3 linked regions of the Prosthecodimorpha staleyi genome follow. The protein of the gene in region 1 interacts with the protein of each later gene in a pairwise test. Links are inferred from orthologs where the notes say so. Each region holds a gene or a part of one and is shown in the gene's direction. Other genes may lie near its edges.

Evidence for each region. Proteins that work in one complex are often made in the same cells at the same time.
Region 2: the proteins of ssb (region 1) and recO interact in binary tests that used the Escherichia coli proteins (3 or more experiments, as listed by UniProt). The link is inferred for Prosthecodimorpha staleyi from one-to-one orthologs.
Region 3: the proteins of ssb (region 1) and KL771_RS24955 interact in binary tests that used the Escherichia coli proteins (3 or more experiments, as listed by UniProt). The link is inferred for Prosthecodimorpha staleyi from one-to-one orthologs.

Annotation. Positions count from the first base shown.
Region 1 is NZ_JAHHZF010000014.1:66,842-69,617, forward strand. It holds ssb (single-stranded DNA-binding protein), read left to right. Parts: upstream 1-993; coding sequence 994-1,560; downstream 1,561-2,776. Other genes in the region: uvrA (excinuclease ABC subunit UvrA), read right to left, coding at 1-173; KL771_RS24210 (DUF2306 domain-containing protein), read left to right, coding at 1,684-2,088; hutC (histidine utilization repressor), read right to left, coding at 2,261-2,776. UniProt on the Escherichia coli protein: Plays an important role in DNA replication, recombination and repair. Binds to ssDNA and to an array of partner proteins to recruit them to their sites of action during DNA metabolism. Acts as a sliding platform that migrates on DNA via reptation.
Region 2 is NZ_JAHHZF010000005.1:149,145-151,982, reverse strand. It holds recO (DNA repair protein RecO), read left to right. Parts: upstream 1-966; coding sequence 967-1,710; downstream 1,711-2,838. Other genes in the region: parC (DNA topoisomerase IV subunit A), read left to right, coding at 1,763-2,838; KL771_RS11370 (glycosyltransferase), read left to right, coding at 1-883. UniProt on the Escherichia coli protein: Involved in DNA repair and RecF pathway recombination.
Region 3 is NZ_JAHHZF010000015.1:15,648-18,635, forward strand. It holds KL771_RS24955 (primosomal protein N'), read left to right. Parts: upstream 1-381; coding sequence 382-2,595; downstream 2,596-2,988. Other genes in the region: KL771_RS24950 (tyrosine recombinase XerC), read right to left, coding at 1-280; KL771_RS24960 (F0F1 ATP synthase subunit delta), read left to right, coding at 2,836-2,988.

The DNA of each region.
Region 1 (2,776 bases):
GCATAGATGGTATCGAAGGCGAGCGACGACTTGCCCGAACCGCTGAGGCCGGTCATCACGATCAGCGAGTCGCGCGGCAGGTCCAGGTCGACATTCTTCAGATTGTGCTCGCGCGCCCCCCGGATCGAGAGCATCTTGGTCGGGTTGGCGGCGGGGCGGCGGTTCTCGGTCATCGATCGTTTCCGGTCCGGATCGGACGCACGGCGGGATGGGACGACGCCTCGCGACGCCGATCGTCTACGGTTCGCGCGCGACGGCGGATGTCCGCCATGCACGGAAGGCTATGCGCAACGGGCCGTGCACGTCAGGCGTTGCGTGACGCGCCCGCACGCCGTGCAAGACCGGGGCCGCGCGCGACAGGATCGGGCTTGCAACCGATCCGGACGCAAAAACCCGTCCGGCAGTGCCCGTCATGCCGCGCAAGCGGACACGGCGATCCATATCGCGCGGTCCATATCGGGCCGTCCGTCCGTGATCGGCCCGCCCGGTCCCGGACCGCACGCCGCGCCACCCTATCGGCGGGAACCGGCGGTCACAATCACCGATTCGAGCCGGGGGGACTTGCGAATGGCGCGGGAGACGCTTAGAACGGAACAGGAACAATTGCAAGCCTTGCCGGATCGATCGGAGCAAACGGGGGCGGTCCGCCGGGCGGGGGTAGGCGAGGCGGAGCGGCGGACAAGGCCGACAACGGTGGATAAGCTGGCGCGGCGCTCGGTCGGACGGGACCGTGCGGTCGCCCGGGCGCCGGCGGCGGCGTAAGGTGACGCGCCCACGGGGCCGGGCGGACGGGACACTGCCGAAGCTGCATATCGGGTTCCGACGAACGGGACGGTGCGGAAGCGGCGTTCGGGACGTTATGGAAGGAGCGCCGCCCCAGTGGCGTTTCGGGTCTGGTCGGATACGGCGCCGTGGATGCGGCGTGCGGGGCCGGTCTGGGCCGAGGGAGGCAGCCGGCACCGGTGGGGCCGGCGAAAGTGTTTGGAGATCGAGATGGCCGGAAGCGTCAACAAGGTGATCCTGGTCGGCAATTTGGGTGCCGATCCCGAGGTGCGGCGGACGCAGGACGGCCGGCCGATCGTGAATTTGAGCGTGGCGACCTCGGAGTCCTGGCGCGACCGGCAGTCCGGCGAGCGCCGCGACAAGACGGAATGGCACCGGGTGGTGATCTTCAGCGAGCCGCTGGCCAAGACAGCCGAGCAATATCTGCGCAAGGGCTCCAAGGTTTATCTGGAAGGCCAACTGCAGACGCGCTCCTGGGAGGACCAGCAGGGCCAGAAGCGCTATTCGACCGAGGTCGTGCTGCAGAATTTCAACTCCACCATGGTGCTGCTCGACCGGCCTGCCGGCGGGCAGGGCGGGGAGGATTTCGGCGGGGGCGGCGACGATTTCGGCGCGCCGCCGGCGCGCAGCGGCGGTGGCGGTGGCGGCGGGCGCAGCTTCGAGCGCGGCCAGGCCTCGGGCGGCTTCGGCGGCGGTTCCTCCGGGCCGCGTGGCGGCGGCGGTGGCAGCCGGCCGCAGCCCGTCGCCAACGACATGGACGACGAAATCCCGTTCTGACGGCTCTCCGCTCCGACGGCGCCCAGGCAGGTCGCCGTCGGAGCGGACGGAAATTCCGTTGGGGCACTTGCGAGGCTTCCGGAATGTTGGTACTGGACGGTACCGACATTCGGAGCCTGCACGATGAATCCGTCCTTCGCACCGCTGCTTGCCGCATCGCCGGCCATCCAGATCCATGCCGTCCTGGCGCTGCTGGCCTTCGTGGTCGGGCTCGCGCAATTCGCAGCGCCGAAGGGCACGCCGCTGCATCGCGGGCTTGGCTGGCTGTGGGTGATCGGGATGGCGGTGGTCGCGCTATCGTCCTTCTTCATCCATGAGATCCGGCTCTGGGGCGCCTGGAGCCCGATCCATATCCTGTCCGTCTGGGTGCTGTTGATGCTGGTGGTGGCGATCCACGCGGCGCGGCACGGCGCGATCGGGCGGCACCGCAAGACCATGCGGGGACTGTTCGTGGGCGCGCTGGTCATTGCCGGCCTGTTCACGCTGATGCCAGGCCGCATCATGCATGCCGTGCTGTTCGGCGCCTGAAGCCGCGTTTTCGGCCGGACACCGTGCCGAGCCCCGTGCGCTTGGCCTCGCCCTCGGCGCCACATGCGCGGTGCCGATGCGCAGCCGTCGCGGGCGATACCGACGCCGGCCTTGAGCGGCCTCCGTGCGCGGGCCGCCTTTGCCGTCGCCGCCGTCTTCGGACGATCCGGCGCTACCGCCCGGGACCTGCCGGCGTGAACCTCGCGACGAGCCGCTGCCGGTCGCCCGGATACCAGACGCGGACGGCGGTCAGGGCCGCGCCCGATCGCCAGGTGGTGCGTTCCAGCACGAGGCAGGCGGTGCCGACGGGCAGGTCGAGCAGGTCGGCGATACGCTGGTCGGCGCCCGCCGCCGAGATGTGATGCTCCGCCTCGTGCCAGGCGACATGATGCAGCAGCCAAGTACCCGGCGGTTCGACAGAGAAATCGACGGCACGCGCATCCGGCACGTTGTCGAGTGCGATGATCCGTTCCTCGCAGGCATAGGGCGTGCCGTCGGCCAGATGCAGGCAGGTCAGCAGCAAGAGTTCGGTGCCGGCCGGGACCGGGATCGCCGCGCGATCCTCGCGGGTGGCGCGCCGGCGCTTCTCGGCAACGCATCGATAGGCATAGATCTCGCCGCGGGCGGTGACCTCGGCCTTGATGTCGGGGATCTGCAGCACCGCCGATTGTGCGCTCGGTCGACGGAC
Region 2 (2,838 bases), on another replicon or contig:
CTACTACCGCAGCCGCGGCGGCGATGTCGGTTTCGATCGGGAATTCGCCAAGGAGACCTTGGACGAGCTCTGCCGCGTCCACGCCAAGAACGCCTCGATGCTGCTGGCGCTGGCCGAGGCCGACGCGGTCGTTGCCCCGAGCCGGTTCCAGGTGTCGATGCTGCCGCCGCGGCTCGCGCGCGATGCCCATGTCATCCACGAGGGCGTCGACCTCGCCGCGATCCGGCCCGATCCCGCCGCCCGCTTCGCGCTGCCGGACGGCCGCATCCTCGATCGAACGACGCCCTTCGTCACCTTCGTCAACCGCCGCTTCGAGCCGCTGCGCGGCGCGCATGTCTTCGTCCGCGCGCTGCCGGCTTTCCTGGCCGCGGTGCCGGAGGCCGAGGTGGTGCTGATCGGTGCCGCCGACGGCAAGGGCTACGGCACGCCGCCGCCCGAGGGCCGGACCTGGCGCGACATCTTCTGGGCCGAGATCGCGGATGCGGTCGATCCGCGCCGCGTGCATTTCGTCGGTACCCTGCCGCATGGCCGCATGCTCGATGCGATCCGGGCCGGTGCGGCGCATGTCTATCTGACCTATCCGTTCGTCGCCTCCTGGTCGCTGTTCGAGGCTATGGCGGTGGAAGCTCTGGTGATCGGCTCGGCGACCGCCCCGGTCCAAGAGGTGGTCGAGCACGGCCGCAACGGCCTGCTGGTCGACTTCTTCGATCGCGCGGCACTGGCCGACACCATGGCGGCGGCCTGCCGGCGGCCGGCGGATTTCACGGCCCTGCGCGGGGCGGCGCGCGAGACCATCGCGGCGCGCTACGACCGTGCCCGGATCGGGGTCAGGCCCTGGCTTGACCTGATCGACGCGGTCGCCGGGGAGGGGCCGCGTCCGTGACCGATCCGGCAACGGCAACCGATGCCCGTATCGTGTCCGCCGCCCGCCTTCTGCCGGACGGGCCGGCCGGATAGACTGGCGCCATGGAGTGGACCGACGAGGCGATCGTGCTCGGCCTGCGCCGGCAGGGCGAATCCCACGCCGTGCTGGAGGCGATGACGCGCGAACGGGGGCGGCATCTGGGTCTCGTGCGCGGCGCGCGCTCGCAGAAGCTCGCCGCCGCGCTGCAGACCGGCAACCGCCTGCGCCTCGTCTGGCGCGCGCGGCTCGACGAGCATCTCGGCAGCTACGCGGTCGAGCCGATCGGCTTCCGCGCCGCCGGCTTCATGGAGAGCCCGATCGCGCTCTTGGCGGCGCAGACCCTCGCGGCGCTGCTCCGGCTCGTCTCGGAACGCGACCCGCATCCCGAGCTCTATGCCGCCCTCGACGAGGTGCTCGACCGCATCGGCGACCCGGTCGAGACCGGCGAACTCGTCGTGCGCTTCGAACTGATGCTGCTCGAAGGGCTCGGCATCGGGCTGGATCTGTCCGCCTGCGCCCTGACCGGGGCGACGCGCGATCTGGCCTGGGTCAGCCCGAAGACCGGCCGGGCCGCCAGCCGGGAGGCCGGCGCGCCCTTCGCCGACCGGCTGTTGCCGCTGCCCGCTTTCCTGGCGCCGGCGGACGGGTCGAACCATCCGCCGCCGGACGGGGCCGATCTTGCGGCCGGATTCCGGCTGACCGGCCATTTTCTCGCCCGCCATGCCGCGCAGGAGCGCGGGCGCGACCTGCCCGAGACGCGCGACCGGCTGCTGGCGCTGATCCAGCGGGGCGCCGGCGGTGCGTGACGGCGGGGCGTCCAGGCTTGCCCTTCGGGGGGAGATGGCGTAACGGGAACATATGGGAAACAGGGTGATTCCGCCGTCCGATGGCGGCGACGAGAGCGGGCCGGGCGGCGAGGTGCTGCCGGTCAATCTGCGCGACGCGCTGGAAGAGCGCTACCTCGCCTATGCCCTGTCGACCATCATGCATCGCGCGCTACCGGACGTGCGCGACGGGCTGAAGCCGGTGCACCGGCGCCTGCTCTACGCCATGCGGGCGTTGCGGCTCGATCCCGGCTCGGCCTTCAAGAAATGCGCCCGCGTCGTCGGCGACGTGATCGGCAAGTTCCATCCGCACGGCGACCAGTCGGTCTACGACGCCATGGTGCGGCTCGCGCAGGATTTCGCGCAGCGCTATCCGCTGGTCGACGGGCAGGGCAATTTCGGCAATATCGACGGCGATAACCCGGCCGCCATGCGCTACACCGAGGCGCGGCTGACCGAGGTGGCGGCGCTCCTCCTCGAAGGCATCGACGAGGACGCGGTCGATTTCCGCCCGACCTATGACGGCTCCGAGGAGGAGCCGGTCGTGCTGCCCGGCGCCTTCCCGAACCTGCTCGCCAACGGCTCGTCCGGCATCGCCGTCGGCATGGCGACCTCGATCCCGCCGCACAATGCGCATGAGCTGTGTCGCGCCGCCCTGAAGCTGATCGAGGCACCGGAGACCGGTATCGAGGACCTGGTCGAGATCGTGCCCGGGCCGGACTTCCCGACCGGCGGCATCATCGTCGAAAGCCGCGCCTCGATCCTGGAGAGCTACCGGACGGGACGCGGCGCCTTCCGGGTCCGGGCGCGCTGGCACACCGAGGATCAGGGCCGCGGCACCTGGGTGGTGGTGGTCACCGAAATCCCCTACCAGGTCGCCAAGAGCCGCCTGATCGAGAAACTGGCCGACCTGATCAACGAGCGCAAATTGCCGCTGGTCGACGACGTGCGCGACGAATCCGCCGAGGATGTGCGCGTCGTCTTCGTGCCCAAGAGCCGCAATGTCGAGCCCGGCCTGATGATGGAATCGGTCTTCAAGCTGTCCGAGCTCGAAAGCCGCATTTCCCTCAACATGAACGTCCTGTCGGGCGGCATCGTCCCAAAGGTGAT
Region 3 (2,988 bases), on another replicon or contig:
CGGCGAGCGACCGGCCGAGGCTGCGCGCCTCGATGCCCTCGCCGCGCCGGCGCGCCAGGAAGGCGCGGATGTCGGCCGGCCGGAGCTCGGACAGGGACGCGATGCGCGGCGGCTCGCCGAGATGCAGCGTCAGGAAGGACAGGAACTGCCGGAGGTCGCGATCATAGGCCTCCAGCGTCTTCGGCGAGGCACGCCGCTCGGCGCCGAGATGGCGCTGCCAGTCGGCTGCGGCGGCGGCAAGATCGGGTGCCGCGATCAGGAGGGGCGATTCGGCCGTCATGCCGCCATCCTGATCGAGGCGTGATGAACAGCCGATTAGCGACTATCGTCCCTGCCTGCCGCCGGCCCCCCCGAATCGAACCATCCCATCGACACACCCCCATGGCCCAGACCGACCTCCTGTTCGACAGCCCCGCCGCGTCCCCCCGGGACGTGGTGCCGGTGGTCGTGCCGGTGGCGCTCGACCACGCCTACTCGTACCGGGTGCCGCGCGGGGTGACGGTGCAGCCGGGCACCATCGTGCAGGTGCCGCTCGGCACCCGCGAGGTGACCGGCGTGGTCTGGGACGACGAACCCGGCGGGGAGACCGTCGGCCATAACCGGCTGAAGCCGATCGCCGCCGTCCACGACGCGCCGCCGCTCGGCGAGACCATCCGCCGCTTCGTCGATTGGGTGTCGCGCTACTACATGATGCCGCGCGGCATGGTGCTGCGCATGGTGCTGCGGTCGCCCGAGGCGCTCGAGCCGGAGGCGCCGATCCGCGGCGTCCGCCTCGTCGGCGCCCCGCCGGAACGGCTGACGCCGGCGAGGCGGCGCGTCCTGGAGGCCCTGGTCGACGGGCTCGCCTGGTCGCGCCTCGGCCTTGCCGCCCAGGCCGGCGTCTCGGTGTCGGTGGTCGATGGGTTGATCGACTGCGGCACGCTGGAGACGGTCGAACTGCGCGCCGGCCGACCGGCCGACATTCCCGAACCCGACTACGGCCGCCTCGCCCTCACCGACGACCAGCAGGCGGCGGCCGAGGACCTGACCGCGACCGTCGCCGAGGGCGGCTTCAAGGTGGTGCTGATCGACGGCGTCACCGGCTCGGGCAAGACGGAGGTCTATTTCGAGGCCATTGCGGCCGCCGTGAAGGCCGGACGGCAGGCGCTGGTGCTGCTGCCCGAGATTGCCCTGACGGCCGAGTTCACCGACCGCTTCGCGGCCCGGTTCGGCGCCAAGCCGGAGGAATGGCATTCCGACGTGTCGGCCAAGGCGCGCGCGCGCACCTGGCGCGGGGTCGCCACCGGCGAGGTGCGCTGCGTGATCGGCGCCCGCTCGGCCCTGTTCCTGCCCTTTCGCGATCTCGGCCTGATCGTCGTCGACGAGGAGCATGACGGCGCCTACAAGCAGGACGAGGGCGTCGTCTATCACGCCCGCGACATGGCGGTGGTGCGCGGCCGGCTCGGCGGCTTCCCCGTCGTGCTCGCCTCGGCGACGCCCTCGATCGAGAGCCGGGTCAATGCCGACCAGGGCCGCTATCGCCGCCTCGTCCTCCCGTCGCGTGTCGGCGGCGCACGGCTGCCCGAGATCTCGGCCATCGACCTGCGCCAGAAGACCCTGCCGCGCGGCCGGGCGATCGCGCCGCGCCTGCAGACGGCGATCGACGAGGCGATCGGGCGCGGCGAGCAGGCGCTCCTGTTCCTGAACCGCCGGGGCTACGCACCGCTGACGCTCTGCCGCAGTTGCGGCCATCGCTTCGAATGCCCGAACTGCTCGACCTGGCTGGTCGAGCACCGCTTTCGCGGCGTGCTCGCCTGCCACCATTGCGGCCATACCGAGCGCCGGCCGGATGCCTGCCCGTCCTGCGGCGACCTGGACAGCCTGACCGCCTGCGGCCCCGGCGTCGAGCGCGTCGCCGAAGAGGCCGCCGCGCTGTTTCCCGAGGCCCGGCGGCTGGTGCTGTCCTCGGACATGCCCGGGGGCACGAAGCGGCTGAAGGACGAATTGGGCGCCATCGCCAAGGGCGAGTTCGACCTGGTCATCGGCACCCAGCTGGTCGCCAAGGGGCACAACTTCCCGAAGATGACCGTCGTCGGCGTGGTCGACGCCGATCTCGGCCTCGCTCATGGCGATCCGCGCGCGGCCGAGAAGACCTTCCAACTCCTGCAGCAGGTGACCGGCCGCGCCGGCCGGGCCGGTGGCGAAGCGCGCGGCTTCCTGCAGACTCATGCGCCCGACCATCCGGTCATGAAGGCGATCATCGCCGGCGACCGCGAGCGATTCTATACCGCCGAGATCGACGAGCGCCGCCGCGCCTTCATGCCGCCCTTCAGCCGGCTCGCCGCCGTGATCGTCTCCGCCGACGAGCGCGAGCCGGCGCTGGCCGCCGCGCGCGACCTCGCCGGCGCGATCCCGCCCGCCGACGCGATCCGCGTGCTCGGCCCGGCCGAGGCCCCGATCGCGGTCATGCGCGGCCGCCACCGTCTGCGATTCCTGGTGATCGCGCCCCGACAGGCCGACCTGCAGGGCTATCTCGCCCAATGGCTGCAGGGCCGTCGCTGGGGCAAGGGCGGCATCAAGATCCAGGTGGACATCGACCCGCAGAGCTTCCTGTAGCCCCGTCCCGGCAGTGCACCGCCGCAATGGCGGTAAACCGCCACCGAAACTGACCTTAGACTTTCGGAAATGTCGCAACGCATCATGTTGCGTGGGTCATACCCATATGCTAGGACACCCCCGGCTTCGGGTGGCGCATCCTTACTGCGCAGGACGCCCGAGCAAAAAGCCGAACAGAATCAAGGGCGTGCGGAGGCGGTTAACCTTTGCCCGTCCGAATTGGCGTGGGGGTCTTCGCCCTTGACTGAGTCAACGATCGTTACCGGCGTCGCGCAGCGTTATGCCGGCGCCCTGTTCGACCTGGCGCTCGATGCGGGCGCCGTGGATCAGGTCGCGGCCGACCTCGACGCCTTCGAGGGTCTGGTCAAGGAAAGTGCCGATCTGAAGCGGCTC